Regions from separate parts of the Micromonospora sp. BQ32 genome, predicted to be linked through region 2. Evidence: riboswitches for the same ligand, from Rfam matches in the RefSeq annotation. Region 2 holds a riboswitch; the other holds the start of a gene.
The links. Region 2 has a riboswitch for S-adenosylmethionine ahead of thrC (threonine synthase). Riboswitches for the same ligand answer to the same signal wherever they lie in the genome.
Positions count from the first base shown of each region.

Region 1: another riboswitch for S-adenosylmethionine. It lies ahead of AC5L30_RS07690 (ABC transporter substrate-binding protein); the one in region 2 lies ahead of thrC (threonine synthase).

Region 1 is NZ_JCADBI010000003.1:151,376-166,661, forward strand. It holds gene AC5L30_RS07680 (amino acid ABC transporter ATP-binding protein) at 1-130, opposite strand, end outside; gene AC5L30_RS07685 (amino acid ABC transporter permease) at 127-900, opposite strand; gene AC5L30_RS07690 (ABC transporter substrate-binding protein) at 940-1,848, opposite strand; SAM riboswitch class IV at 2,122-2,233, opposite strand; gene AC5L30_RS07695 (hypothetical protein) at 2,244-2,714, opposite strand; gene corA (magnesium/cobalt transporter CorA) at 2,866-3,996, shown strand; gene AC5L30_RS07705 (hypothetical protein) at 4,013-4,198, opposite strand; gene AC5L30_RS07710 (2'-5' RNA ligase family protein) at 4,390-4,905, opposite strand; gene AC5L30_RS07715 (mycothiol transferase) at 4,985-5,494, shown strand; gene AC5L30_RS07720 (SCP2 sterol-binding domain-containing protein) at 5,576-5,983, shown strand; gene AC5L30_RS07725 (amylo-alpha-1,6-glucosidase) at 5,980-8,037, shown strand; gene AC5L30_RS07730 (DinB family protein) at 8,081-8,584, opposite strand; gene AC5L30_RS07735 (DUF72 domain-containing protein) at 8,718-9,623, shown strand; gene AC5L30_RS07740 (hypothetical protein) at 9,660-10,031, opposite strand; gene AC5L30_RS07745 (hypothetical protein) at 10,222-10,848, opposite strand; gene AC5L30_RS07750 (hypothetical protein) at 11,046-11,216, shown strand; gene AC5L30_RS07755 (alpha/beta hydrolase family protein) at 11,250-12,113, opposite strand; gene AC5L30_RS07760 (SGNH/GDSL hydrolase family protein) at 12,256-13,512, opposite strand; gene AC5L30_RS07765 (hypothetical protein) at 13,712-14,407, opposite strand; gene AC5L30_RS07770 (DNA gyrase/topoisomerase IV subunit B) at 14,686-15,286, shown strand, end outside.
Region 2 is NZ_JCADBI010000005.1:146,285-161,570, forward strand. It holds gene AC5L30_RS12775 (GNAT family N-acetyltransferase) at 1-292, shown strand, start outside; gene paaN (phenylacetic acid degradation protein PaaN) at 447-2,120, opposite strand; gene AC5L30_RS12785 (hypothetical protein) at 2,287-2,613, shown strand; gene AC5L30_RS12790 (hypothetical protein) at 2,553-2,795, shown strand; gene AC5L30_RS12795 (GNAT family N-acetyltransferase) at 2,805-3,824, opposite strand; gene thrC (threonine synthase) at 4,133-5,419, opposite strand; SAM riboswitch class I at 5,430-5,565, opposite strand; gene AC5L30_RS12805 (DMT family transporter) at 5,633-6,595, opposite strand; gene AC5L30_RS12810 (ArsR/SmtB family transcription factor) at 6,687-6,992, shown strand; gene AC5L30_RS12815 (DoxX family protein) at 7,269-7,736, opposite strand; gene AC5L30_RS12820 (DUF4232 domain-containing protein) at 7,909-8,643, shown strand; gene AC5L30_RS12825 (ABC transporter permease) at 8,653-9,519, opposite strand; gene AC5L30_RS12830 (alpha/beta fold hydrolase) at 9,519-12,383, opposite strand; gene AC5L30_RS12835 (hypothetical protein) at 12,755-13,933, shown strand; gene AC5L30_RS12840 (nitrate- and nitrite sensing domain-containing protein) at 13,920-15,286, shown strand, end outside.

The DNA of each region.
Region 1 (15,286 bases), on a different contig from region 2:
CGATGACGCAGGCCGTCGCCCCACGCGGCACCGAGAGGTCGACGCCGCGCAGCACCCGGTTCGGTCCGAAGGCGAGGTGCACGTCGCGTACGTCGAGGCTGACCGAGGTCGTGGTGGTGGTGGTGGTCATCGCCGATCTCCTTGCGTGGCGGCGTACGACGCGGTGTCGTCGTCCTCCTCGGTGGACGCGGGGGCCGGCCGACCGTCGCGCAGCCGCCGGTCGATCCAGTTGACGACGTGCGTCAGCGGGACGGTCAACGCCAGGTAGCAGAGCCCTGCCAGCAGCAGCGCCGACTCGTTGCCGGTGGTGGCCGCGTAGTCCTGCCCGATCCGGAACAGCTCCCGCTGGCTGGCCACCAGGCCGAGGAAGTAGACCAGGCTGGAGTCCTTGATCAGCGCGATGAGCTGGTTCACCCAGGCCGGCAGCACCCGCCGGATGCCCTGCGGGATGATCACCAACCGCATCGCGTCGGCCCAGGAGAAGCCGAGCGCCCGGGCGCCCTCCAACTGGGCGGCCTCCACCGACTGGATGCCCGAGCGGAAGATCTCCCCGATGTACGCGGCGGCGATGAGCGACAGCGCCAGGATGCCCAACGGGTACGGATCCGGCCCCCAGACCTGCATGCCCAGCGGGGCCAGCCCGACGCCGATCAGCAGGATCGTCGCGGCGGCCGGCAGCCCCCGGAACACGTCGGTGTAGACCCGCGCCGGCCAGCGCAACCAGCGGCTGCGGGAGATCCCGGCGACGGCCAGCAGCAGGCCCAGCACCGAGCCGAGCAGGGCGGCGGAGACCGCCAGGATCAGGGTGTTGGGCAACCCGACGGTCAGCATCTCGGGCAGCGCCTCGCGCATCGAGTCCCAGTCGAAGAAGGTTTCCCACAGGGTGCTCAACGGATCCATTGGTCGCTCCTCCTACCGCCCCGCTCGCTCGTCACCGGCTCAGGACGCGGCCGACGCGGACGCCGACGGGCCCGTCGGCGCAGCCGACACCGACGGCGTGGCCGACGTGGACGGGGCCGTCACCGTGCCGCTGCCCGGGGTGAAGTCCGCCGGGATCGGCCGGCCCGGGTAGTACTGCGCCTGCAAACGACTCCAGGTGCCATCGGCGATGACCTCGTCGAGGCCCTTGTTCAGCGCCTCGCGCAGCTTGTCGCTCCCCTTGGCCACGGCGTACGCCGTCGGTGCCGGGCTGAGCTGCTTGGCCGCCACGGTGATCTTGCCGTTGCTGTCGGTGGCCGACTTCTCGCCGATCTCCGCCGGGGCGATCCAGGCGTCGGCGGTGCCCGCCTTGAGCTGGTTGATCGCGCCGTTGTAGTCCGGCACCCGAACCGGGTTGAGCTGCTTGCCGGTGGCGTAGTCGTCCTGGACGGTGCCCTGCACCACCACGACCCGCTTGCCGGCCAGCTGGTCGAAGCTGGTGATCGGCGAGCCGGCCGGGACGTCCAGACCGAAGTAGCCGAAGTCGTAGCCGTTGCCGAAGTCGACTGTCTTCTTCCGGGCCTCGGTGATGGTGATCGAGGAGCTGCCCACGTCGAACTTGCGGTTGTTGACCTGGCTGAGCAGCGCGGAGAAGTCGGTGCCGACGAACTCGACGGTGAGGCCGAGCTTGCCGGCCACAGCGGTCAGCAGGTCGTTGTCGAAGCCGGTGAACTTGCCGTCCTTGAGGTACACGTTCGGCGGGGCGTCGGTCAGCGTGCCGGCGCGCAGCACGCCCGGCTGGGCCAGGCCGTACGGGTTGGCGGTGGCGTCGGACGAGCTGTCGTCGCCGCAGGCGGTGAGGGCGGTGGCGGCCAGGATCGTGGCCGCGCCCAGGGCGGCGGCGCGGGTCAGGGCAGGAAGGAATCGCACGGGTGTCTCCGAAGGGTGGTGTCTCGGCGCGCACGGGCGTGCGCCACCGACGGCGCGCCCGATGGGCGTACCGGTGGGGAGGAGTTCGGGAAGGGGGGTGCTAGAGCGTGATGCCGCGACGACAGGCGGCGCTGCACATTCGCATCATGTCCACGTGCCGTCGCCGGGTCAGTGCGGGCGAGGGTCGACCGGTGCGGGAGTCCGCGACGTCGGTCGGTGGGGCGGTGCTGAGGATGCGCATGGTTCTCCCGGGTCTGTGCTGACCTGGGTGCCAGGCCACGCTTGCACCGACGTCGTGCCGGTGCCTGGTCTTCACCCGGGGCACCCCACCGCGGAGGAGGGTTGCCGGCCAGCGAGCCGGGGCTTCGCGCTGGCGCTCATGACCTGGCCCGAGGCTAGCAGCACCAACGGGTGGGCCGTCCAGTCGTTATGACCACGCTCACCGTGCGCGACGGCTTGCGCAGGATCTCCCGGGTCACCGAGGCGATGGCGCCCTGTCCGAACGCCAGGTAGCGCAGGAAGTTGCGAACCGGGCCGCCCTCGGACCACTCGAAGTAGATGTGCGGACGCCGACGGCTGCGGTCCCGGATCTCCAGCAGCTGGGCGGCGAGCGCGGTGGGCACCGACGAGCTGGCCAGGCTGAGCACCGGGAAACGGCCGTCGACCACGCCGCCGCGGACCAGTAGTTCGGTTTCGAAGTCGGACGGGTCGGTGACCTTGACCTCGACGAAGATGACGTCGCTGTCGTCGGGGAAGTCGTTGTCCGCCATGGTCTGGGCCAGCTTGGCGCGGTACTCCGCCTCGTCACGTCGGTCGGGTTCGTGCGCGATGAGGCGGATCCGCCGTCCAGCCCGTTCGTCGATCATCCGGGCCGCGGCGGGGAGTATCCGCCCGATGGGCCGCCACCGTCCGTCGGTGCGCGGAACCCAACCGACGCCACGGCGGGTTTCGGGCCCAGGACAGGGGGGAAGCAGCGCCCCGGGCTGGAGGGGACGGCACCGGGGGAGGGGACAGGGCATGGTCGGCGGCCGTCGCTTCCGCCCGGGTGGCGGCTTCGGCCGCCAGCTCGACGAGTACGAGACGAGGGTCGGTGCGGCTCCGTCCGCGGAGTCGCCCGCAGCGTCCCACGGTGGCCTGGTGGACAGCGCGGTCTACATCCAAGGGCACCGGTTCGCCTCGCCGTCCGGCCTCGCCGAGACGTACCGCTGCCTCCAGGAGCAGGACGACGCGATGGCCTGGATCGGGTTGTACCGGCCCGACATCGGCCAGATCACCTCGTTGGCCCGGGAGTTTCGGCTGCACGACCTGGCGGTCGAGGACGCCATCAACGCCCACCAGCGGCCCAAGCTGGAGCGGTACGCGCACACCCTGTTCGTGGTGCTGCGCGCCGCCCGCTATGACGACCTCCGGGAGGAGGTCGAGTTCTCCGAGCTGCACCTGTTCATCGGGCCGGGCTTCGTGGTCACCGTCCGACACGGTGAGGCACCGGACCTGGCCGCGGTGCGGCGGCGGATGGAGACCGAGGCGCAGATGCTCGCCCGGGGCCCGGAAGCCGTCCTGTACGCGATCCTCGACCAGGTCGTCGACGGGTACGCGCCGGTGGTGGCCGGACTGGAGAACGACATCGACGAGATCGAGACCCAGGTGTTCGGCGGCGACCCGAACGCCAGCCGGCGCATCTACGGCCTCAGCCGCGAGGTCATCCAGTTCCAGCGGGCCGCCCGCCCCCTGCTCAGCGTCCTCGACGCGCTGGCCGACGGCGCCGGTGCCGCCAGTGCGGACGAGGAGTTGCGCCGCTACCTGCGCGACGTGACCGACCACCTGACCCAGGTGGTGGAGCGGGTGGACGGTTTCCGGCACCTGTTGCAGAACATCCTCACCGTCAACGCCACCCTCGTCTCGCAGCAGCAGAACGAGGAAATGCGCAGCCTCACCGCGGCCAGCTACAGCCAGAACGAGGAGCTGAAGAAGGTCTCCTCCTGGGCGGCGATCCTATTCGCTCCCACGCTCATCGGCACCGTGTACGGCATGAACTTCGTCCACATGCCGGAGCTGAACTGGCGCTTCGGCTACCTCTTCGCGCTGCTGTTGATGCTGCTGGTCTGCGGCACCCTCTACGTGATCTTCAAGCGGCGCGGCTGGCTCTGAGTCGCGCGGCCGGGAGTCACTCGATGCCGCGCAGGATGTGCCGTTCGTCCTCGACGTCGTCGTCGCCGGCACCGATCCGGCCGAGCAGTACGGCGGCCGCCCAGATCGTCAGTGGGGTGGCCGCCCCGGTCATCCCGCCGCCGGTCCGGTCGTCCCGGGTCTGGCTCCGCTCCGTGCGCGGTGGCCTGCGCTGAGCCTGCATGGGCCCTGCCTCTCCTCGTCGAAGCCGCCGTGGGCGGCGCGGGGTGACCCCGCGCCGCCGGGCGAACCGCTGCGAGCAGCCCACCACCGGTACGACAGCCACTCGAACCTTCCCACGCCCGGGCGCATCCGCACCGCTTGTTTTCGGGTTTCCGACTGTGACCCGCCAAACCGGACATTACGGATCGACGGTCAGGGCAGCGGGTGGGCGATGCCGCGCGCGTGGTCGGTGAGCGCCGCGCCGACCACGGTCGCGGCCAGCGGCAACACCTCCAGGCAGCGGCGCACCGCGGCGGCCATCAGGGTGTTCGGCACCCGCATGGAGAGCGTGCAGTGCGGCACCCAGCGCCCCGGCTGGTAGTGCTCGGCGAGGGGGATGCCGGCGGCGGCGAGCCGGTCGTGCACCAGCCGGTGGTGCGCCAGCAACTCCGGGGTGGGCGCCGGGCCGAGCCAGAGCACCCGACCGACGAACTGGCCGGCGTGCTGGAAGTCGAGCCGCAGCGGGGCGGCCACCACCGTCCCCTGTAACGCCTCGGCGACCTGCTCCGGGTCGAAGCGGGGCGAAACCGCGAGCGAGACGTGCGGACGGTGGCGCTGCTCCAGCAGCGAGCGCATGCTCTGCACGCCCTCGGCCTCCAGCGCGTCCCAGAGCACCCGGATCCGGCGGGTGGCGTCCGGGTCCAGGTACAACTCCACCGCGGCGACCATTTGATCACCGTAGCGGCCGAGGTTTGCGCCCCCGGATCCGGCGGTACCTGGTCGGAAACCGACCAGGAAGGCGCACCCCGTGGACGTGAGTGACCTGCTGACCGAGGCGTACGACCGGCTGCCCGACCTCGTCCGTGCGGCGGTCGACGGCCTCAGCCCCGAGCAACTGCGCCAACAGCCTGGGCCGGGCGCCAACTCGATCGGCTGGCTGGTCTGGCACCTCACCCGGGTGCAGGACCACCATGTCGCCGACCTTCTCGACGCCGAGCAGATCTGGGTGCGCGGCGACTGGGCGGGTCGGTTCGGGCTCGCCGCCGACCCCGACGACACCGGCTACGGGCACTCGCCCGCTCAGGTCGCGGCGGTGCGGCCGGAGAGCGCGCAGGCGTTGGTCGACTACTACGAGGCGGTCGCGACGCGTACCGGAAGCTTCCTCGCCGGCCTGCGCCCCGCGGACCTGGACCGCGTGGTCGACGAGGCGTGGGACCCGCCGGTCACCCTCGGCGTCCGGTTGGTCAGTGTCGCCGAGGACGACCTGCAACACGTGGGCCAGGCCGCCTACGTGCGCGGCCTGATCGAGGCCGGCTGACCCGTCCTCTCACCCCTTCCGGGTGAACCGGGCTCACCCTGGTGCGGGTGATCCTGCGGGAAACCGTGGGGAGGGGACCGAATGGGCGCGACGGCAGAGCAGTACCTGCGACAGCTGGACACCGGTCGGCGGCCCGACCTGCCGGAAACCACCGCGGGGACGCTGCGGCTGGATGTCCGCGACGACGGCAGCACCGATCACTGGTATCTGACCATCGCCGACCAACACGTCCGGGTGGCCCGCTCGGCCGACGACGCCGAACTGGTGGTGCGGGCCGACCGGGAGGTCTTCGACCGGATGGCCCGCGGCGAGCTGCATCCGGGCGCGGGCCTGCTGCGTAACGAGCTGACCGTGCAGGGCAACATGCGACTGCTGATGCTGCTGCGGCGAATCTTCTCCGGGCCGGACGGCGCCCGCCACCCGCACGAGCTGGGCCGGGTCGCGCTGGTGGACCGGGCTGCGACGACGGTTCGGGGTGAGCGGTCGTGAAGCAGGAGATGGTGCACGTCATCGCGGGCAACCTCTTCGCGACCAGCGACGCCCAGGGCGACATCGAGGCCGATCCGCAGGCCCCGTCCGGACTCTTCGCGTACGACACCCGGTTTCTGTCCCACTGGGTGCTCAGGATCGACGGTGAACGGATCAACGCGCTCTCCCGCGACGACCTCTCCTACTTCGAGACCCGGTTCTTCCTGGTCCCCGGTGCGGCGAGCCACTACATCGACGCCGACGTGTCGATCATCAGGCACCGCTCGGTGCACGACTGCTTCCACGAGAACATCACCGTGCTCAATCACTCGTCGCAGCCCGCCGAATTCACCGTCCGGGTGGAGATGGCCAGCGACTTCACCGACATCGTCGAGGTCGGGCAGCTGCGGCAGCGGCCCGTCGAGGTCACCGCCGACTCGACGAACCAGCAACTCGTGCTGCGCTACCAGCGGGACCGGTTCGTCCGCAAGACCACAGTGCGCAGCACCGTCCCCGCCGAGGTGGACGAGCAGGGGATGACGTTCCGGATCCGGATCGCGCCCGACGGGAAGTGGGAGACCGACCTGCACGTGAGCGTGACCATGGGCGGCGAGGACGGCCGGGATCTCCGCGCCGACCTGCAGTCGCACCAGCAAATTGTGCGGACGGGGATGCAGGAGGACCTGGCGCAGTGGTTGGACCGGGCGCCGCAGCTGGTGGCCGAACGCAAGGGCCTGGAAGAGCTCTACCAGGGCAGCCTCGCGGACCTGGCGGCCCTGCGCTACAGGCCGCTGTCGTACCGCGAGCGGGTGCCGATCGGTGGTCTGCCCTGGGCGATGGGGTTGTTCGGACGGGACGCCATCATCACCTGCCTGCAGACGATGGCGTTCACCCCCGAGCTGGCACCCGCGACGCTGCGGATGCTGGCGCTCATGCAGGGCGGCCAGCTCGACGACGCGTTGGACGAGGAGCCCGGCAAGATCCTGGCCCACCTCCGCTACGGCGAGACGGGGGCGTTCAGCGACCGGGCCAGCGCGCTGTACTACGGCGCGGCGGACACCACCCCGCTCTTCGTCGTCCTGCTCGACGAGCACGAGCGCTGGTCCGGTGACGCGGACCTGGTCCGCGAGCTGCGCCACCCGGCCCGGATGGCGCTGGACTGGATCGACGAGTACGGCGACCTGACCGGCGACGGCTACGTGCGCTACCAGCGCCGCAACGAGCGCGACGGCACGATCAACCAGTGCTGGAAGGACTCCCCGGACGCCATCGTCGACGCCCACGGTCAGCAACCCGCCTTCCCCCGAGCCACCTGCGAGTTGCAGGGCTACGCGTACGACGCGAAGCGGCGTGGCGCCCGGCTGGCCCGGGAGTTCTGGGGCGACCCCGCGTACGCCGACCGGTTGGAACGGGAGGCGGCAGCGCTGAAGGAGCGCTTCAACCGGGACTTCTGGCTGCCCCACCGGGAGTACTACGCGTTCGCGCTCGACCCGTACGGCGAACCGGTCGATGCGCTGACCTCCAACATCGGGCATCTGCTCTGGAGCGGGATCGTCGCGGACGACCGCGCGGAAGCGGTCGCCGAGCACCTGGTCGGGCCGCGACTGTTCAGCGGTTGGGGGGTACGCACGTTCGCCGAGGGGCAACGCACGTACAACCCGGTGGGCACCCACCTGGGCGCGGTGTGGCCGTCGGACAACACGCTGATCGCCGCCGGGTTGCGTCGCTACCGCCTCGACACGCAGGCGGCCCGGATCGCGGCCGGTATCTTCGACATGGCACAGACGCTCGGTGGCGCGGCGCCGGAGATGATCGCCGGCTACGAGCGCAGCCTGACGACCTTCCCCGTCCAGCTGGCGACGAGCTGCCGCCCGCAGGCGTGGTCGTCGGGAGCGCTGCTGATGCTGCTCGGCACCATGCTGGGCCTGCGACCCACCGGCGACAACCTGCTGGTGAACCCGGCGGTGCCGGAGGGCTTCGGTCGGCTGGAACTGCTGGACATCCCGGGCCGTTGGGGTCACTCCGACGCCTACGCGAGAGACCGGACCACCGAACGCCGGCAACGCCTGCGGTGAGGCCCTGGAGCGGCGCTCAGCCCGGCGACGGTGGGCACCGCGGTCAGCCCATGGTCTTGGCGCCGTCGATCGACTCCCGCAGGATGTCGGCGTGCCCGGCGTGTTGGGCCGTCTCGGCGATCAGGTGCAGCAGCACCCGGCGGACGGACCAACTCGCCCCCGGCTCGAACCAGGGCGCCAGCGGCAGCGGGTGCGCCGCGTCCAGGTCGAGGGTGGTGATCAACTCGTCGGTCTGGTCAGCCACCTCCTGGAAGCGCTCGACCAGCCCGGCGAGGGTCTCGCCCGGTGCCATCTGGAACTGGCCGACCCAGTCGACCTCCTCGCGACCCATCGCCTCCGCGCCGCTGACGGCGAAGAGCATCCACCGGTGCTCGACGCCGGCCACGTGCTTGATGAGGCCGCCGAGGCAGAGGCCGCTGACGGTGGGGCGGGTGGCCGCCTGCTCGTCGGTGAGCCCGTCGACGGTGTGCAGCAGGAAACCGCGGTGCCTGCGCAGCGTCTGCAGGAGATCGGTGCGCTCACCGGTGAGTTGCTCGGTGCTGGTCATGCCGCCACCCTTCATTGATGTCCACCCTGTGCCACCGTAGGGCCAGGCACCGACACTTTCCGGGACGACACTGGGTCGACGGAAGACCCGCCAGCGGTTGCCGATCCGCGCCGCTGGCGGTCCACTGAATGACATGGGTGTGATTAAGGTGGGCACGTCGTCCTGGGCGGACCAGTCCCTGCTGCGCTCCGGGTGGTACCCACGCTCGGCCAGCACGCCGGCCCGCCGGCTGGGCTTCTACGCCAGCCAGTTCCCGTTGGTCGAGGTGGACACGTCCTACTACGCCATCCCGGTGCCGGAGACGACCCACGGCTGGGTGGACGCCACACCGGACGACTTCACCTTCGACGTCAAGGCGTTCAGCCTCTTCACCGGTCACCCGACACCGGTCGCCGTCCTGCCCCGGGACCTGCGTCCGGCCGCCGGCCCGAGCCGGATCCGCCGCCGTGACCTGCCGGAGCGGACGTACGACGAGCTGTGGGCCCGGTTCCGTGCGGCCCTCGACCCGATCGCGGCGGCCGGCAAACTCGGGGTGGTGATGTTGCAGTTCCCCCCGTGGCTGGTGCGCAGCCCCGCAGCCGAACGCCGGATCGTCGAGCTGGCCCAGCGCTGCCGGCCGTGGCGGGTCGGTGTGGAGCTGCGGCACAGCTCCTGGTTCGACGACCCCGCCATGGCGGACACTCTGGACCTGCTACGCGCCCACGACCTGTCCCTGGTCTGTGTGGACATGCCACAGGGGCATCCGTCGTCGGTGCCGCCGCTGCTGACCATGACGGCGGAGCCGGCGATCGTCCGGTTCCACGGTCACAGCGACGCCTGGGGCGAGGGCGACAAGCAGGAGAAGTTCCGGTACGCGTACGCCGAGGACGAGCTCCGGCACTGGGCCGGGCTGCTGGCCGAGTTCGCCGACCTCCCCGACGAGCTGCACGTGCTGTTCAACAACTGCTGCGCCGGGCAGGCCCAGCGCGACGCCACCCGGCTGGCGCAGCTGCTCGCCGAGACGATGGTCGCCGACCAGGCCGTCCCGGCGACCGGCTGACCGCCGCACGGGCCACCGGGCCGGGTGCCAGTCCGCTCAGGACCGTCGGCCCCGGCTGCGCAGGGCGTCCTGGGTCGACTCGCCGATGTCGGCGTCGTCGGGGAAGCTCCGGCCGCTGGGGGCGGGATCGGGTGGGGCACCCGGTCCAGCCATCGTCGTACGGGTCGGCTCGACCGAGCCGAAGCCGTGTCGTCCCGCCGGGTCGGACCGGCCCGCCGGGGCACCCGCGCGCCGCTCGCCGCGCCGTTCCTCGGGCACCGCGGTCTCCTCGCTGCCCTCGTCCATCGGTGAGTCGTCGCCCGTGCCCCAGGGCGCGTCGGCGTCGAAGCCGTCGCCGGTGCCCCACGGCTTGGTCGCCTCCGGCTCCAGCCGGTCGTTGTCACCGCTGCGTCCCTTGTGCGCCGTCATGGCCACCCCGCTCGTCGGTCCGCCGCCACGGCGGACGATGTGCCGTCCTCGGGCCGGGACTGCCCGCCCGGGCGCGGCGCACGACATGTCGCCGGCACGCCGCTGCGCGCGCCGCCGTCGCTCCGGTGCGCGCAGGGCCGGCCAGCGCCCCGCCGTCGAGGTGGCGGCGGGACGCCGGTCGGCCCGACGTTCAGCGTCCGGCCATCGCCATCGGCCGCTTGCCGTTGCTCATTCCCAGCTTGATCATGCTCTTCGAGGCGCCCTTCATCCCACCGGCGCGACCGAGCATGCCCCGGAACACCTGGCCGGGCTTCTGCTGCTCACCCATGTACGCGGTGACCACGACCAGGGTCCCGGTCAGCGCCGGAATGGCCCACTGGAGCAGCTTCATCTGTCGCTGCGACGAGGCCACGCTGGCCGGGGTCTGGTGGTTCGGCTCGGTGGCGCCACTCACCGACGGGCCGCCGGCCTTCTCCAGCCGCATGCCGAGCAAGCGGCTGTAGCCGGTGACCGCCAGCGCGCCGATGGTCAACGCGGTCTTGATGGTGCTGGCCCGGGCGACGCCGGACTGGGCCGCCACCCGTGGGCTCTCGGTCACCAGCTCGCCGACGGCGCCGGCCAGGTGGGCGCCGATCGCGGCCGCGTTGACCGGGGTCCACTTGGACCATCCGGCCGAGGCGACCGGAAGCCGCTGGGTCGAGTCGCTGATTTTGGCCGCTGCGCCGTTGACGCCGAAGGCACCCATGAGGGAGCCGCCAAACCAGGCCGCCAGGCCCAGATCGTGCATCGAGCGCAGTGCCGTGTGCCGTTCGGACATGTGATCCCCTTCCGCCGTGTCGGGCGCTGCGGCTTACCCGCCGGTCGGGTGGCTAACCCCGCCCCGGGCGGGCCGATCCGCGCCGTGGCGGGTAGCTACGGGACATTCGTGGCGTCGGAGGGTCGGCCCCGCCTGGACAGGAGTCGTTCGCCCGGTGGTGGGTAGATCCCGAGCGACGCCGACGAGAGGGGAACGCGATGTCGCAGCCGGACGAGAGCCGGGAGAAGACTCCCAAAACAGACGCGGTGCTCATGCACCCCGACAACGACCCACACCGCACCACCGCCGAGGTCGCGCCCCGGAAGGAACACGCCGAGATTCAGGTGGAGCGGGACGGCGAACTGGTGCCACTGGACCAGGACGAGTGAGCCGACCGTCGCCCGAGGACCGGCCGGTACGCCTCAGCGGGGCGGCAGGTCGCCGGCGAAACCGGCGATCCGCCGCGCCAGCGGGGCACTCGCCCGGACCCAGGTGAAGTGGTCCAACGCCGCCCCGGCCTGCGCCACTGTGTACCGCTCCCGGGTCACCGGCGCGGCACCGAGCTTCGCGCAGAGGTGGTCCACTGTCTCGTGCGGGGTGTACTGGTCGTCGTCCACGCTGACGGCCAGCACCGGGGTCCGCACCGCGTGGACCGAAGCCTCGGTGTCCGTACCGTTGAGGCGGGGGAACCGGCCGGTCCGCGCGGTGTACGCCCAGTCGCGGATCACGCCGCGGGCCTGTCGACCGCCGAACCCCCAGCCCGGCCAGACCCCGAGCAGCGCCGCCGTGGCGGCGATGCCCTGGGTGTAGGGCAGCACGCCGAGGCCGCGCCGGCCCGGGTAGTTCCGCCAGTACGGGATGCCGACCGCGATCAGCGCCAACCCGTCCACCTCGTCGCCGCCGTGCAGGGCGAGGTGCAGCAGCGCCGCCTGCCCACCCAGCGAGTGTCCGAGGAGCAGTCGGGTGCGTCCGTCCAGTCGTGGCTTGAGGGTGGCCAGGACGACGCCGACGTCGTTGGCCAGTTCGGCGTAACCGTGCCGGTCGGTCCGACTCGGCGGGGGCGTGCTCGCGCCGGTGCCGCGCAGGTCGGCCACGACCACGGCCAGCCCGGCGGCGCGCAGCGCCGCGGCGAACGGCCGGTAGTACCGGGCCCGGACCCCCATCGCGGGCCAGATCACGACCACCGGTGCGTCCGTCACCCCGGCCGGCTCCGGATAGACCTGCACACCCAGTCGGCCACCGTCGACGTCGACGAACTCCTGCGCGTACTCCGGATCCCCGTTCACCGGCCCAGCCTACGGCCTGACGTTACCGGCGGGTAGCAGCAGGTCGCCGGGTCGACGACTGCGGTCGGCGGATGCGCCGCGCGCCCGGCGGACGCGACGGAGGGCCCCGCCGGGTGGCGGAGCCCTCCGAAGGAGGCTGCGGTCAGGAGACCGAGATCGCCCCGTTGCTGGCGCGGACGCAGGCCACCGAACGGGCGCTGGTGGAGGCCGCGCCGCTCAGGCACTGGCCGAGCACCTGGTGCCCGGTGGCGTTGGGGTGCCACGACTCCTGGCAGGTCTGGAAGTAGGTGACGCAGGTGTTGGCGATTCGCTGGATGGCGATCTTGTCCTTGCCGGCGAGGCTGGTGACGAAGGTGCCGGTCGCGCCGTCCTGAAGCCGGATCGGGGTGGCCAGCGCGCCGCTCGGGCTGCTGGTCTGCTCGCAGAGCCGGGCGCCGTTGAATGCATGCTGCACGTTCAGGTACACCAGGTCGTCGGCCGGGAACTCGGCGGCCAGAGTGTCCCGGGTGGACTTCACGATGCCGCCCAGACCCTGGGAGAAGCGGTGCCCCGGAGCCAGGCTGGCCCGGTGGATCGGGCAGCCGCCGGCGTACCGCTCGGCACCCAGGTCCCGGAACTTGTCCCGGGTGTCGTCGCGGCTGTCCTCCTCGTGGAACTGCTGGTTCAGGTCTAGCGGCAGCGGGTTCGTGTAGTCCTGGAACACCACCCGGTGCTGCCCGTCCGCGTCCACCTGGTCGAGGGTGGTCAGGATCTGGCGTACGGCCGCGGTGGTCTCCGCGGTCGCGGCGCTGAGCTGCGCGGCGGTGGCCAGGTCGGCGTCGCTGCACGGCTTCTGCTCCACCGGACCGTTCAGGTACGCCCAGAACTCCCACCAGCCGGTCCAGGCGTCGGCGATGAACCGGTTGGCGCACTTCTCCGCGACGCTGCCGAAGGTGAACGAGCTGTTGTTGGAGCCGAGGCCGATCAGCACCAGGTCGATGTCCTGGGTCTGCGCGACGGCGCGCAGCTGGCTCAGCTGCGAGGCCACCGTGCGGCCGTTGGTCCGCGCCTGGGAGGCGTTGGCGATGTCGTGCGGCTGGCCACCGGAGCAGGCCAGGTTGAACCGGTTCTGGATGCCCGGCAGGTTGGCCTGGTTGAGCGAGGCGTTCGCCGAACGGTGGCAGAAGAACGCGTTGTTGTTCGCCGCCGCCCAACCGGGGAAGCCCTGGCTGACGCCGTTGGCGTCGACCACTGGGGTGTACGCCCCGGCGCCCTCACCACTGATGAAGCTGTCCCCGAGCGCCACCGCGGCGGTGGGCAACGCGGCGGACGCGGGTGCGGGCAGCGCGACGGCGGTCGACAACGCGGCCATGGCGATCGTCAGTCCCACGGCTAGCGCGGTACGCCGGATTCTGGGCATGGGGCCCCCATCCATCGAAAGATGAAAGATTCTCTGAGAGCGCGATCAGATCACCCCTGTGCGACGGGCGTCAATGGCCCGTAACAGATTCGTTCGACGAAAGACATGTGCGCGTAGGCATGACGCCCTACCGCGTCCACGTTGGACCCGCACTCCGGGTTGTCGACCGCGCTGACCCGCGCCCGCCGGGCGCGGGGAGTCAGCGACCGGTCGGGCCGCCGCGGTTCAGCGCGGCCGCGCCGGCGGCGTTCAGACCGACACCCCAGATCAGGAGTACGCACAGCCACTGCACCCACCGCAGCGCGCTCATCTCACCCGAGAGCAGGTGGCGCACGCTGCCCAACGGGGTGAGCCACGGCTGCGCCGGACGCAGGGCGTCCACGGCGCCCAGCAGCGCGAACAGCCCCAGCGGGAGGATGATCGTGGCCAGGAACGCCACCACCACCGAGCGCAGCAGCAGGCCCAACCCGGTGCCCACCAGGCCGGCGACGATCTGCACCAGCACACTGCCCACCGCGACCGTTCCGGCGAACCGCCACGGCTCGTCGGCGACGTCGGCCGGAGTGAGGGCCAGCGTCACGGCGCAGGTCAGCACACCGACCACGCCGATGACGACCGCCGGCAGCCCCACCGCGAGCACCGTGGGCAGGACCGGCAGGCGGGCGGGCGCCCGGCGCAGGTCGCGTACCAGCAGGATGCCGAAGAGTGGGGTCGCGACCGACATCAGGCTCTGCACCGTGCCCGAGAGTCCGGCGAAGGTCCGGTCGGCGGGAGCCGCCGCCGCGACCAGCGCCACGGCGGCCAGCAGCCCCACCACCAGGGTGCCCACCAGCAGCCACCACCGCGCCGGCGTGCCGAGGGAGCGCCGCAGGGCGTTGCCGATCGTCTCGTCCACCTCGACCGCCTCCTGATCTCCTCGACCCGGACCGGCGTGCGACCCCGCGCTCAACCGGCCGCGATCACGCGTCAGCGTACCGGTGGCGGTCTCTCTGCGTGGTCCCGTGATCACCCGCCGGCTGTTCGTTGGCTCACGTCCAGAGGGCTGCGCGCGGCGGGTCGCGCGGGGCCTCCGGTGGTTGTCCTAGCCTCGGGCTAGGCTCGCTGCGGCGCGCCACGCCGGCTGATGTCGCCGGTGACCGGCAGCACACCGCCGAGACCGGGGAGTACGACCAGTTGACCGCAGAGCCTGACACCCTGTACGGGGCCGATGACCTCACCCACCTTGAGGGGCTGGACGCTGTCCGCAAGCGGCCCGGCATGTACATCGGTTCCACCGACAGCCGTGGCGTGGGTCACCTCGTCAACGAGATCCTCGACAACTCCACCGACGAGGGTGTCGCCGGGCACGCCACCCACGTCGAGGTGATCCTGCACGCCGACGGCTCGGTGCAGGTCGACGACGACGGCCGGGGCATCCCCACCGACGTGCACGCCAAGTCCGGCATCTCCGGCGTCGAGCTGGTGCTGACCCGGCTGCACGCGGGCGGCAAGTTCGGTGGCTCCGGCTACAAGACCTCCGGCGGTCTGCACGGCGTCGGCGCGTCAGCGGTCAACGCGCTGTCCCGCCGCTTCGACGTGACCGTCCGCCGAGCTGGCAAGATCCACGCGATGTCGTTCCGGCACGGCGTCCCGGGCATCTTCGACGGCGACGGGCCGGACGCCCCCTTCACCGCCGGCCCCGGGCTCCAGGTGACCGGCGCCATGAAGCGCGGCCAGCGCACCGGCACCTCGATCCGCTGGTGGCACGACGCCCGCTACTTCGAGACCGGCGCGG
Region 2 (15,286 bases):
GGTCGGCCACGCCGGTGGCACCACCGCCCCGAACGAACCCGGCCTGACCGTGATCTACGCCGTGTACGTCACGCCGACCTGGCGCGGCCGTGGCCTGCTCGGCGAGCTGATCGACGGGGTGGCCGCCTGGTCGCGAGCCTGTGGCCGACCGGAGCTGCTGCTGGAGGTGGTGGTCGGCAACGACCGCGCCTACCGCGCCTACCAGCGCCTGGGCTTCAAGGACACCGGCGTACGGGTCCCCCACCCCACCATCCCAGCCCTCACCGAACTACAGATGCGCAGAACAGCCTGACCCGAGGCAGAACCACTCTGATGCCCCCAACCGGAAGCGTCCGCGCCACCGCGCCCGAGGAGGGGTTTCCGGGGCAGCCCGACCCGCGCAGGGATCAAGCCTGACCGCCCGGAGCGGGTCGGGCTGCCCCGGAAACCCCAACCGCTACCGAAACTCAGACGTGCCGCCGAGACTGCACGATCCGGAACCGGTTGGCCACGTACGCCCCGTCCGTCAGCGCCGAGTTGGCCGCCGCGTTGGCCCCACTGCCGTGGAAGTCGGAGAACGCCGCCGACTGGTTGACGAAGACACCGCCGGTGAGGTTGCAGGACAGGTGCACCCCGACCTCGACCGCCACCGCCTCGGTCGCGTCCAGCACCGCCTCGTCGGTCGAGTAGACCCCGGCGGTGAGCGCGCCCTTCTCGCCGACCGTGCGGCGCAGCAACTCTAGGCTGTGCACGGTGGAGTCGGTCGCGATGGCGAACGAGATCGGCCCGAACCACTCCCGGCCGTACGTCTCCGCGTCGTCCGCGGTCAGCTTCACGATCGTCGGGGTACGCACCACCGCGTCGGCGTACGACGGGTGGGCGACGGTCCGCGACTCCAGCACCGGCTCGCCGACCTTGGTCACCTCGGCCAGCCGCTCCAGCACCCCGTCGTTGACGATGGCGCCGGTCAGCTCCACGCCTCGGGCCGGGTCGGCGGTCAGCTTGCCGACCGCGGCGGCGATACCGCCGGCCACCTCGTCGAAGCTCTTGTGCCCCTGGTCGGTCTCGATGCCCCCGGCCGGGATGAGGATGTTCTGCGAGGTGGTGCACATCTGCCCGCTGTAGAGGGTCAGCGTGAAACCGAGGTTGCGGCACATGCCGGCGAAGTCGTCGGTGGAGTCGATGACGACGGTGTTGAGGCCGGCCTTCTCGGTGTAGACCGACGCCTGCCGGGCGTGCGTCTCCAGCCAGTCGCCGTACTCGGTGGAACCGGTGAAGTCGACGATCCGGATGGAGCGGTGCAGGGCCAGGTCGCTGGCGAGCTTCTCACCGGGCGCCTCGGCCGCCAGCATGATCAGGTTCGGGTCGAACCCGGCCTCGGCGAGCACCTCCCGGGCGTACTTCACGGTGATGGCCAGCGGCAGCACCGCGCGCGGGTGCGGCTTGACGATCACCGGGTTGCCGGTGACCAGCGAGGCGAACAGCCCCGGGTACGAGTTCCAGGTCGGGAAGGTGTTGCAGCCGATCACCAGCGCCACCCCACGCGGCACCACGTGGAACGTCTTGGTCAACCGCAGCGGGTCACCCTTGCCGGCGGCCTTCTCCCAGCCCGCCGTGCCCGGGTGCCGGGTCATCTCGGCGTACGCGTACGCCAGCGCTTCCAGCGCCCGGTCCAACGCGTGCGCGCCACCGGCCTGGAAGGCCATCACGAACGCCTGCCCGCTGGTGAACTGCACCGCGTTGGCCAGCTCGAAGATGTGCTTGTGCAGCCGGTCGAGGATCTCCAGGCAGACGCCAACCCGGGCCTGCGGGCCGGCGTCGCGCCACGCCGGCAGCGCGGCGGAGGCGGCGTTGATCAGCTCGCCGGTGCCGGCGTGCGGGTACCGCACCGCCAACTCCACCCCGAACGGGCTCGTCTCGGTGGCCACCCGGTCGCCGCTGCCGGGCTGGTCGAGCGGAAAGTCACCACCGAGGTACGCCTCGAAGGCGGCCTTACCGTCGGCGGCGGCGGTCTCGCCGTACACCCGGGGGCTGGGGGATTCGGGGTAGGCGGACCAGTAGCCCCGCTCCGTGATCGCGGTCAGCGCACGGTTGAGGGTGTCGGCGTGCCTGTCGTACAGGGGATGCGGGGTCTCCGTCATGCCCGCCATCATGCCTGAGTCCGGTCCGCGAGCAGTAGCGCGAATGCCCGACAGCGGCTCATGCCGCAGTCGAGTTCCCGAGCAGAAGCGCCAATGGCCGACGGCACGGGGTTGCTCGCGGCGGCAGCGGGTAACCGCGGGCCTTCGGCCAGGGTGAGGACGGCGGGTGAGGATCACCGAGATCCGGGTGCACGGGGTCGCCGACATAGTCCTGCTCCTGCCGTTCATGCTCAGCAACATCGCGGTCTGGATGCTGCCGGTCACCGGTCGCGGCGGCCAAGCCGCGCGGGCGCTGTGCCGGCTGCTGGCCGCGACGATGACCGCGATGTACGTGCTGTCCACCGTCGGGGTGTCCCTCGACCTGATCGCCTGGCAGTGCGCGGCCTACCCGAGGTGTCTGGAGGGCGGCGGGAGATCTCCTGGCTGGGCGGCGTGCCGCCAGGGCAGCGGCTCGCGCTGCTGGCCGTACCGCCGATCATCGCGATCGTCCTGATCTGGCGGCTCGGTGCCCGGACCTGGCAGCTCCCCGAGGACAGCGACCAGGCGCCCGGGGTGGGTGCGGACCGGCTCGACGCGCCCGCCTTCTGGGACACCCGCAAGCCGCTGCGCCGCCTGCGCTCTGTTCACGCCGCGATCCGCGAGCTGGTCGAGCGCTTGGAACGGACGGACGGGTGATCAGCCGGGTCAGAGGGTGAGCTGCCAGTTGGTCCAGGTGTCCACCGGGCGAAAGCCAAGCTGCTCGTTGATCGCCACCATGTAGCTGTTGCTGGCGGCGTTGAAGGTGTCGATGACGCGTACCGCCGGCTCGTGGGTGAGCAGGTGGTGCAGGTTCTCCGCCTTGGCGATGAGACCGAGTCGGTGCCCACGGTGGGCCGGGTCGACGATGGTGATCTGCTGGAAGGCGTGCCAGTCGGTGGAGGCGCCCACGTCCAGCAGCGTCCAGGCCACCAGCCGCCCGGACGCCTGATGGCGCATCCCGAGGTGGTAGCGCCGCCGGCCCCGGGCGTCCAGTGCCCGTTCGTTGCCACGGATGCGCTCGGCGTCCACCTGCTCCGGCTCCCACTGCACGTCGCCCAAGGGCGCGTCCATCAGCAGCCGGCCGTCGAGATAGGCGATGTCAGCGACGTACTCCTGCGGGGTGGTCCCCTGCCAGCAGACCGAGTGATAGCCCTCGGCTCGCGGGCGGGCCTCGGTGAGCGCCGCCCGCAGCGCCACCCGATCGATCTTGCTGACGTCGAGCCGGCGACGCACGTCGGTGAGGGCGGGCTGGGCTCCGGCGGCGGCGGCGAACGCGTCGCCGGCCACGCTTCGGGCCGGCCCGTCGGGCAGCGCGGAGACGGTCATCGCGACGACCCGCTTGCGGCCGTGCTCGCGGAGCAGGCGTACGCCGTACTCGTGCAGGGCCCGACCGACGCCCCGGCGCCGCAGCTCGGGATGCACCGTCAGTTCGGCGGTGGCGTTGTCGGTGTTGTCGAGCTGCGGCAGGTCCAGTTGGAGGTAGCCGGCCGGCACACCGTCCAGTCGGGCCAATGCCCAGAGCGACTGGGTGCCGGGCATCGGCGTGTGGAACAGCGCGTCGAAGCGGCGCCGGCAGAAGGGAGGAAAGTCCGGCACGTCGGCGTCGTTGGCCGCCGACCCGATCCGGTACGCCTCGTCGACCGACGTCCGGTCGGCGCCGTCGAAGGACGCGATAGTGATGCTCATGCCGCTGAGGGTGCACCCGGGAAAAGCGATCGGGCCAGCGAATTAATCGCTGGCCCGATCGAACGTGGTCGGGAGGGACACTCGCACAACGCCTCCGGCGTTGGGTCGCAAGAACTTCAAAAGTCTTCGGCGAAATGCCCTCCCGCACGGAGCATCTTGCGCCGTCCGGTTCCTGCCGTCAAGTCCGTAGCGGCGGGTTTTCCACACTCACAGCGAAAATCCAGTTACCCGGTGGATCCGGCTGGTCCCCCAACCGGGTGGCCGCCCGTCCCCCACCCGGAGGGCGGCCAACGAAGCGCCGGGCCGGATCAGCCGAGGAGACCGGCGTCGCGGGCGGCCCGCAGCGAGGGCTTGATGTGGTGGGTCGGCCCGACCTGGCCGGCCACCGCGTCGATGGTCTTCAGACCCTCGCCGGTGTTGAACACGACGGTCTCGGCCGTCGGGTCGAGCCGACCGGACTCGACCAGCTTGCGCAGCACGGCCACGGTCACCCCACCCGCGGTTTCGGCGAAGACCCCGGTGGTACGGGCCAGGTCGCGGATGCCCGCACGGATCTCGTCGTCGTCGGCGTACTCCATCCAACCGCCGGTGCGGCGCACCGCCTCCAGGGCGTAGAGGCCGGCCGCCGGGTCGCCGATGTTGAGCGACTTGGCGATGCCGGTCGGCTTGACCGGGATGATCGTGTCGGTCTCGGCGTGCAGGGCGGTGGCGATCGGGTTGCAGCCGGCGGACTGCGCGCCGAAGACCTTCCAGCCGCCGGCCGGCGCCTCGACCAGGCCAATCTCCACCAGCTCGGAGAACGCCTTGTCAATCTTGGTGAGCAGCTCGCCGCTGGCCATCGGAATGACCACCTGCGCCGGGATCCGCCAGCCGAGCTGCTCGGCCACCTCGTAGCCGAGGGTCTTGGAGCCCTCCGCGTAGTAGGGCCGGACGTTCACGTTGACGAACGCGGTGTCCTCGAATTCGTCGGTCTCCACCAGCTCGCCGCAGAGCCGGTTGACATCGTCGTACGAGCCGTCGATGGCGACCAGTTCGCCGCCGTAGACGGCGGTGGTGATGACCTTGCCCTGCTCCAGGTCGCTGGGGATGAAGACCACCGAGGGCACCCCGGCGCGGGCGGCGTGGGCGGCCACCGAGTTGGCCAGGTTGCCGGTCGACGCGCAGGCGAACCGGGTGAAGCCGAGCGCCTTGGCGGCGGTGAGCGCCACCGAGACGACCCGGTCCTTGAACGAGTGGGTGGGGTTGGCGCTGTCGTCCTTGACCCAGAGCGGCGCGGTGATGCCCAGCTCGACGGCGAGGTGCGGGGCGGCCACCAGTGGGGTCAGCCCCGGGTCGAGGGTGACCCGGCTGACCGGGTCCTGACCGGCGGGGAGCAGGGCGGCGTACCGCCAGATGTTGTTCGGGCCGGCCTCGATCTGCTCGCGGGTGACGGTGGCCAGCGCGGCGGTGTCGTAGTCGACTTCCAGCGGGCCGAAACACTCGTAACAGGCGTGCTGGGCGGCGAGCGGGTAACGCGCCGAGCAGGCGCGACAGACCAGGGCGCGGGCCGGGCTGGCAGAGGTGTCGATGCCGGAGGTGACGAGCGTCGACGTCATGTCGAGAGTCCTCTCATCTTTCCCCGCATCGCACGGTGCGGCGGGGACGGAATTGGCACCTGCCCCGCGGGTCGCTCAGCGGTGAGCGCGCGGGGTGGTTGCCGGGGCGTCGTCGGGCCGTATCCCTCAGCCCCTCTGGATGAGGTATTCAGTTGTGCCGTCGAGTCTAGGCAAAGCCGGGCGTGGCCTCCAGGGCGGATCCCAGGGAGTGGGTCAGCGGGCGCTCACGGCCACGGGGTCGGTCACCGCGATCGGGTCCGTCACCGCGCTCGCTTGGGGCAGCGACGTGGCCCGGGGCCGAGCGGCGAGGTTCGCGGCGATCAGGGCGGCGATCGTGATGGCGGCCCCGACCAGTTCGACGGCCTCCGGGCGGTAGCCGCGGGCGATCTGCACCGCGAAGGTGGTCACCGGGACCAGGTTCATGAACAGCGCGGCGTTGGCGGCACCGAGTCGCTGCACGCCGGTGTTCCAGGCCAGGACCGCGATCACGGCGCCCACCAGCACGGCGTACGCCAACTGCGGGGCAACCGCCACCAGGTCGGCGGCGGCCGGCGCGTGCTGCCAGCCGACGGCGTCGGCGGCGATGCTCAGGACGAGCATGGCGGCCGTGCCGGAGAGCGCGGTCAGGGTGGTGAAGCGCAGCGGCGACCACTCGCCGAACCGGCTGGCACCGTGGGTGTAGATGCCCCAGCCCAGCACCGCGCCGATCATCATCAGCCCGCCGAGGCCGAACTGGCCGAGCCCGGCCAAGCTCCCGCGCGTGATCACCAGGCCGACTCCGAGGAGCGCCACCAGGGAGAGGGCCAGCAGGAGCGGCTTCGGGCGTACGCCGTCGCGAGCCCACCGAACGAGCTGGGTGATCACCGGTGTGGTGGCCACGAAGAGGGAGATCTGCTGCGGGGCGGCGTGTTCGAGCGCCAGGTTGGTGAGCAGGTTGAAGCCCGCGAAGCCGACCACTCCGAGCACCACCACCTCCAGCGTCCGGCCACCGTGCCGCAGCGCGCCGGCACCCTCGCGGAGCAGCAGGATGGCGACCAGGACGACGGCGGCCAGCAGGTAGCGCGCGGTGGTCAGGTTGAGCGGGTCGACCCGATTGAGCGCGCTGGCAAGGATCGGGAACATCACGCCCCAGCCGAGCACGGCGACCAGTGGGTACGCGGTGGCGCGGGATCGCATCAGCAACTCCAATGTTCGAGTATCGTCGAACCAACGACACCGACACTAGGGTGTTGTTCGATCGTTGTCGAACAAGGGTTACACTGGTCACATGGAGCCGCACGAGCCCGACCTGACCGCCGTACCGGTCACCAGCGTGCTGGCCGCACTCGCCGACGACGTGCGGCTACAGATCGTTCGGGCGCTCGCCGAGGGCGGCGAGTCCGCCTGCGGCACCTTCGACTTCGGCGTCTCCAAGGCGACCCGTAGCCACCACCTCAAGGTGCTGCGCGAGGCGGGCCTGACCCGGACCCGGGCCGTCGGCACCAGCCGACTGGTCCGGCTCCGCCGGGACGAGTTGGACAAGCTCTACCCGGGCCTACTGGACGCGGTCCTGACTCAGCGCCCGCCTGCCTGACGCCGCCCCACCCACGCCCGTCCGGCCACGACCCACCCGGCGGCGGGCGGGAGATGCTCCAGTCGCCCGCTTTGGAGCTGAATCGTCTACGACATCAGCGAAGAGGTGCGGCCCGACCGGGCGCACCGCCAGCCCTGACCGGGCACATCAACCGGGCACATCAACCGGGCACATCGGCTCGCCCTCGACCGGCGCGTCGCCGAAGCCGCCTCGTTGCGGCTCCGGCGACGCGTGGTGGAGGCGCTCACCGGCCCTTCGCTGGACGGCCGGCTGTGGTCAGACGGACACCGCGTCGGGCTCGGCCGCCGAAGCCGGTCCCGATGCCGATGCCGAGGGGGCGTCGGCGCGACGCCGGGCGAGCAGCGTGTCGAGGGCCCAGGAACCCGGGCCGAGCGCCGCGACCAGCAGGAACGACCAGCAGAAGAGTGCCGCCCGCTCGCCTCCGTTGTGCAGCGGCAGCAGACCGTCCGGCTGGTGCACCACGAAGTAGGCGTACGCCATCGAGCCGGAGGCGAGGAGCGCGGCGGGTCGGGCGAAGAGCCCGACCAGCACCAGCACGCCGCAGACCAACTGAATCAGGGCGGCCCACCAGCCCGGCCAGGCGCCGGGCGGTACCGCCTTACCAGTCATCGGGTTGCCGCCGAACAACCCGAATACCGAGGACAGGCCGTGCAACGTGAACAGCAGGCCGATCACGATGCGGAACAGGGACAGGATCGGCCCGCCGAGCCGAGAGACGTTCATGGCACCTCCATCGAAGCTAATGAATGAGTCTCGCCAATCGTGGGGCATCAAGGCATCGAAAAACATAAGTTCTTTGCTGGTGGGATAATCCCTCGTGAAAGCGGTGTGAACGAGGACGCCGAGGTCCCGGGGCGGTCAGCGGTGGAACGCCCACGTGCGCGAGGATCGGCGGATGATCTCTCGCGAGACGTCAACACGGCGGCCGGCCAGCACGGCGTCCGCGACAATCAAGGCGTTCACCGCGCTCAAGGCGTTCACGGCGGTGACGGCGGCCCTCGTGCTTGGCGCCTGCACTCCTGGCGACCATCGCGGCCCGTCCGGCGACCCCAGCCGACCGCCCACCGCGTCGGGGCTGGGAATAGGCCCGACCGCGAGCACCGAGCCGCCGGTCGAGTGCCCGGCGACCGGCGTTCGGATCCGGTCGACCGGCGGGGACGCCGCGATGGGTCTGCGCGCCCTCGGCCTGGAGTTGGTCAACTGCGGCGACCAGCCCTACCAGCTCAACGGCTACCCGGTGTTGCACGTGTTCGACGAAGCGCGCGAGCCGATCATGTTGCGGGTGGTCAACGGCGCCAAAGAGATCACCTTGGGCTTCGACCAACCACCCCGGAAGGTCATCCTCGCCGCCGGGGAGCGGGCCACCGCCGTGGTGCTCTGGCGCAACCTGGTCACCGACTCGACCGTGGTGGCCACCAACGGCGAGTTCCTGACGGCGGCGCCCGCCGCCGGGCAGCCGGCCGAAGAGGTGGACCCGGACGGGCCGATCGACCTCGGCAACACCGGCCGGATCGGCGTCAGCGCCTGGAAGAAAGCCGATCCGTCCACACCGGTGCCGACCCGGCCGGCCCCGCCGCCGGCACCGAGCGCGGTGCCGTCGTCGGTGAGCCCACCCGACAGCCGGCTGTGAGCCAGCCCGCTACGACGTGATGTCCTTGCGGGTGAAGCGCCAGAACGCCAACCCCCAGAACAGCGTCGCGTAGCTGATCGCCGAGATGCAGCCGCGCACCACATCGTCGGTCTGCACCGGAGTCGAGAGCAGACCCAGCCAGGCGGTGCTGAAGTGGGTGGGCAGGAAGTCGCGCAGCGCGCCCAGGGCGGTGATCTGGTCCAGGATGCTGGACAGGATCCAGAGCAGCACGGCACCACCCACCGCGCCCAGCGCGGCGTCCGTGGTCACCGACAGCAGGAACGCCAGACCGGCCACCACCAGCAGTACGACCGCCAGGTAGCCCAGCACGGCCAGCAACCGGAGCAGCCCCTCGGTGGGTTCCAGCTCGGCGGCGACCGTGCTGCGCAGCGGTGACCAGCCGTAGCGCAGGGTTCCGGCCAGCAACGCGGTGCCGGCCAACAGCAGCAGGGCCAGCCCCGAGTACGCGAGCGCGACCATCAGCTTCACCGTCAGCAACCGCGCCCGGGGCACCGGGACCGCCAGCAGATACCGCAGGCTGCCCCAGCTCGCCTCGCTGGCCACCGTGTCGCCGCAGAACAGCGCGACGACCACCACCAGCAGGAACGACGCCGACACGAAGATCGAGAAAAGGGTGAAGTTGAGCCCGCCGGAGGTGGCCAGCTCGACCAGGCTGGCGAACTCGTTACGACCGTTGTCGTCGTCACCGCCGGAATCGAACTGGAACGCGATCAGGATGATCAGCGGCAGCAACACCATGAATCCGAGCGCCAACTGGGTCCGCCGCCGGGACGCCTGCCGACGAAACTCCGCCACGAACGGCATGGTGGCCGACGGCCGGTAGCCACGGGCCTCACCCGCGTCAGTAACAACCATCACCGGTCACCGCTTCCCCGAGAGTTCTCGCCCACCAGGGCGAGGAACGCGTCCTCCAGGCGCCGCCGAGGCACCACCCGGTCCACCCCGATGCCGGCGCGCACCAGCTCCGCCACCACCTCGCTGCGGGCCGTGCCGTTGGTGTCGACCACCAGTTGGCCGTCGCTCTCCGGCAACACCCGAACCCCGTGCAGCCGGTCCAGCACCGCCCGCGCCGCCACCGGGTCGGTGACGTCGAAGAGCACGCTCGGCGACTCGCCCACGATCTCCTCCACCGGCCCGGACGCCACGATCCGGCCCTTGTTCACCACCACCGCGTGCGTGCACGTCTGCTCCACCTCGGCCAGCAGGTGGCTGGAGACCAGCACCGCTCGGCCGTCCGTGGCGTACCGCTGGAGCACCCGGCGCATCTCGGCGATCTGCGGCGGGTCGAGCCCGTCGGTCGGCTCGTCCAACACCAGCAGTTCGGGGAGGCCGAGCATGGCCTGGGCGATGGCGAGGCGCTGCCGCATCCCGTGGCTGTAGTTCTTGATCCTCCGGTGCACGGAGTCACCCAGCCCGGCGATCTCCAGCGCCGCGTCGAACTGCGCGTCCTCCCACGGCCGCCCGGTGGCCCGCCAGTACGCCTTGAGATTGTCCAGACCCGACAGGTGCGGCAGGAAACCCGGCCCCTCCACCAGCGCCCCGATCCGGGACAGCACCGGCGAGCCGGGCACCAGCCGACGACCGAAGACGTAGATCTCCCCGGCGGTCGGCTGGGTCAGCCCCATCAGCACCCGCAGGGTGGTGGTCTTACCGGCACCGTTCGGCCCGAGCAGACCCACGACCTGACCAGGGTGCACCTCGAAGTCCACGTTCGACACCGCGACGAAGCCGTCCGCGTACTCCTTGCGCAGTGAGCGCACGGCCAGCGGGGTGTCCGCGTACTCCGGATGCACCGACCGGTCCTGGCGGCGGTGCCGGCGGCGGACCAGCGCGACGACCACGACGAGCCCGAGCACGATGGCGGCGAGCAGGCCGGCGAGCACCCAGCGCCAGATCGTCGCCGCGGTGGGGATCGGCTCGCCGCTGACCGTGGGCAGGCTGACCGCGCCGTCCGCGGCCACCGTGTAGACGGTCGGCTCGGCGGGCGTGGTGTACGCCTGGTCGGAGGTGGCCACCACCAGCCGCAGCCGATGCCCGGCCTCCACCCGGCGGACGATCCCCGGCAACGTCACGGTGACCGGGCGGGCGTCCTGCACCTGCCGCGGCAGGCCGGTGAGCCGGATCGGGGCGACCAGGCCGTTCGGCAGGGTGGCCGCGCCGTCCGGGTCGACGTCGTAGAGCTTGACGAAGAGCACCGCCTCGCCGGTCGGCGACGCGGCTCGCACGGTGACGGTGGGCGCACCGGCCACGTCCACCGCCTCGGTCAGCGGGGCCGACTCGAACCGGGCGTGCTGACCGGGTACGTCGCCGGCCACCCCGTCCAGCAGCGAGGCGAGCCCGCCCGCGAACGGGATGGAGGAGATGGCGGCTGGATTGCCGTTCGGCGGGTTCGCGATCGGCTGCGCCGGACCGGCGACCGTCACCTCCCGGCGGGCGTTGCCGGCCAGGCCCGGGTAGTCGGCGCGGCGGAAACCGGTGGCGACGAGACCCCGGTCGAGCGCGTCGAAGCCGGCGATCCGCGACCAGGTGAAGTCGTCGCCGGGCGCGTCGCCCTCGCCCTTGACGTAGTGGTCGAGCCACTGGACGGTCAGGAACTTCACCCGGTCTTCGTCCGAACGGGGTCCGCTGCCACCGTCATGCCCGCCGGTGAACCAGGCGACCCGGACCGGGGTGCCGGTGGCGGCGATGCCGCGCGCGTTCGCGTCCGCCTCACCGAGCGGAAAGAGGGTGTCCGCCTCGCCCTGCACCAGCAGGGTGGGTGCCTTGATCCGGTCCAACACGCCGGCCGGGCTGGAGCGGCGCAGCAGGTCCACGGCGGCCTGGTCGGCGCGGCCACTGGTGGCGATCCGCAGATAGGCGGCGCACACGTCGGCGGCGAACCGACCGCAGGACGGATCGGCGGCACCGGTCGGGGCACCACCGGGGCCGGTGCCCGGGCCGGCGCCCGGTCCGGGGCTGGGCGGGCCGGCCGACGCCGGTGCGCCCTGCGGCTGGGCGGCGGTCCCGCCGGAGAGCCCGGCCGGGCCGGAGCCCACGTTGCCGCCGCCACCGAAGAAAAGGCCGGCCCAGCCCTTCTTGAACACGCCCTCGGTCGGCGCTGCGCCGGTGCTCTCCGGCAGGAACGCGCGGGACAGGTCGTTCCACGTGATCATGGGCACGATCGCGTCGACCCGACGGTCCTGGGCGGCCAGCAGCAACGCCAGCCCACCGCCGTACGAGCCGCCGACCACACCGACCTTCGGGTCGCCGGCAGCGTCGGTGCGCACCTCCGGCCGAGCGGCCAGCCAGTCCAGCAGACGCTCAGCGTCGCGTACCTCGTAGTCCGGGTTGTCCAGGTGGATCTCGCCGCCGCTGCGGCCGAAACCCCGCGCGGTCCAGGTGAGCACCGCGTAGCCGCGCCCGGCGAACTCCTCCGCGTCGGAGCGCACCGACTCCTTCGTGCCGCCGAACCCGTGCGCCAGCAGCACCGCCGGCACCTTCCGACCGGACGAGGCGTCGTCCGGCAGGTAGAGGGTGGTGTCCAGGTTCACCGGCTGGTCGCCGGATGGTCCGGAACGGACGGTGAGCATCGCGCTCTCGGTGCGTACGCCCGGTCCCTGTGGCCACACCGCCCAGGTCACGGCGGCGGCTAACAGCACGACGACCACCGCGGCGGCGGTCGCCCGGCGGCGGGTGGGCAGGGCACGCCGGAACCACGTGGCCGGCGACGGCGATGTCATGCGGCACACGGTACGGCCCGCAGCCTGAGCGTTGGCTGAGATCCGCCGTACGTTCGTCCGGTTGCCCCGATCGGTGCGGAGCGGGGTGCGAGCGCGCAACGTCCGACGCGGCACAGCGAGTTGAGTTCGGATTCTGTGAATTCCGATCTTCCGCAGATATCCACCTCGATCCCTCCATGTCACACCCACAGATGACACAGAGCGTGGCGGTAACGCGGACAAATGGTGACATGGCTCGAACTGACGCGAACCTGACTCGCCGAGTGAGGTCTGACCAGGCGAGGGTTCGATTAGTTTTCCGGTCCGGTGCACGGGACTTGTCGGCCAGCCCGACGCCGCGCCGATCCGCGCCCCACGCCGAGGAGACACACATGACAGTCCCCGCGCCGCGGGCCCGTCGACGGCCGTCCACGCTGGGCCGGCTGCTGCCCCTGCTGCTCATCGGAGCGCTGTTGGCGCCGTTGGGCCTGCTCGTCACGTCGAACTGGCGGCAGACCACCGACGACCGGGAACTTGCCGTCCGGGAACGGCTCGGCGTGCAGTACCTCACCGCTCTGGCGGCGGTCACCGACGCCCTCGTGGAGGCTCAGTCCAACGCCGTCAACGGCCGCCCCGTCGCCCGGGAGGCGTTGAACGGAGCGGTCGAGGAGGCCGCCGCGGTGGACGCCCGCATCGGCGCGGAACTGCTCAGCCAGGAACGCTGGGCCGGCGTACGGGCCAAGCTGGAGGCGCTGCGTGGCCGGGGCGCCGCCGACCCCGAGGCCGCCTACACCGCGTACAGCGAGGTCGCCGATCTGCTGCTGGCCCTGCACCGGAAGGTCCGGGAGAGCTCCGGGCTGGTCCGCGACCCGGAGGCGGACTCGTTTTTCCTCCAGGACAGCGCCGGCCAGGAACTGCCCGAGGCGGTGGTCGGCGCCGGCCGGCTCGCCGACCTGGGCACGCTGGTCTCCCGCCGGCCGGCCGCCGAGCAACCGCGCGGCCTGATGGAACTGACCGGCCTGCGGGTGTCCGCCCTGACACCCGCCGCCGACCTCGTCGACAACCTGCGCTCGGCCGTGGACGGTTCGGAGAGCACCGACCTCGGTGCCAGCGTGCTGACCCCCCTGGACACCTACCAGCGTTCGGTGGAGGCGCTCGCCGCGTACTCCGTGCCGGGCAAGGACACCGGCGTGGTCAACCCGGGCCAACTGAACGCCGCCGCGCTCAACTCGCACCGCTCGGCCCGCCAACTTCAGCCGGTCATTCTCACCGAGTTGGACGATCTGCTGGGCGAGCGCATCGACCGGCTCGACCGGGACCGCTGGCTCACCGCGGGGGCGGGGGGCGTCGCTGCCCTGTTGCTGAGCTGGCTCGCCGCGTTGCTGATCGCCGCCGGTCGCCGGGCACAGCGTCGGGCCGCCCTGGCCGCGACCCACGCGGAGGGCCCGGACGCCTCACCGCACCGCGACCCCTGGCAACCGCCGGCCGACGAGCCGCGTGCGCTGCAACCGATCGGTGCGACCCGTGACCCGGAGACCACACAGTGGGGAGCATTCGATGCTGCTCGGTAGGCTCCGGATCCGCGGCAAGCTCGCACTGCTCGTGGTGATTCCGCTGCTCAGCATGGTCGGCCTGGCCGTGCCGGTGATGCTCGACCGGGTCGCCGCGGCGCAGCGGGCCGGCGACACCGCCGAACGGGTACGGCTCGCCAGCCGGGTCGGCAGCCTGGTCCAGGACCTCCAGCAGGAGCGCATCCTCTCCGTCGGCTTCCTGCTCGGCCGCATCGAGCGAAGTGAACTGGTCCGCAAGTCCGCCGACGTGGACGACCGGGTGGCCGACCTCCGGGCGGCGCGGAGCGACGCGCTGACCGACCAGATCGACAGCGCCCTCGACGGGGTGTCCAGCCTCATCGACCTGCGGACCGCCGTCCTGGCCCGGGTCGCCAACCCGGGTCAGGTGATGGACGCGTTCGGTCCGGTCAACAAGGGAATCATCGAGTCACTGCGGCTGGTGGTCGGGGTGGACACCGACACGTTGCCGGGCCGTCAGGTGCTCGCCCTCGACGGGCTGCTCCGCGCCGACGAGGGCCTGGGCACCTGCGCCACCCTGAGCCTGCTGGTCAAGGCGATCGGCACCCCGGACACCACCGCCGGGTACGTGGCGTGCATCGCCGCGCTCATGGTCGACAACTCCCGCTTCCGCAGCCTGATCACACCCGAGCAGCTCACGGTGGCCCAGCTCAACGATGCCGCCGTGGCCGCGCGTACCAGCCCCGACTTCCTGGTCAGAAGCGCCGGGGATCCGGCCGCCGCGGTCCGCGACGTGCCGATGGAGGCGCTCTTCCCGGCCGTCCGCACGATGATCCGGCTCGGTCAGTTCGTCGAGAAGAAGCTGATCGCCGACGTGCTCGCCGAGGTGACGGCCGAGCAGAGGCGCGCACTGACCGCCGCGTACCTGGTCGGTGCCGCGACGGCGTTGATCCTGACGCTGGTGGTGCTGCTCAGCGTGGCGGTGGCGCGGACGGTGGCCCGACCGCTGACCCGACTCACCCGCTCGGCCGACCGGGTCGCCCGGGTCGCCGAGGCGGAGCTGGTCCGGGTCACCGACGACGAGACCGAGAGACCCCAAGCGGTCCGGCTGGAGCCGGTGGACATCCGCGCCAACGACGAGATCGGCGACCTGGCGCGGGCCTTCGACCGGGTGCAGAACACGGCGGCTCAGCTGGTCGAGCGGCAGGTCGCCGGCCGGCGCAACGTGGCGCAGATGTTCGGCCACGTCGGGCGGCGTACGCAGAACCTGGTGGGTCGGCAGATCGCGCTGATCGACCGGCTGGAGCAGCAGGAGGCCGACCCCGGCCGCCTGGAACACCTGTACCGGCTCGACCACATCTCCAGCCGGTTGCGGCGCAACGCCGGCAGCCTGGT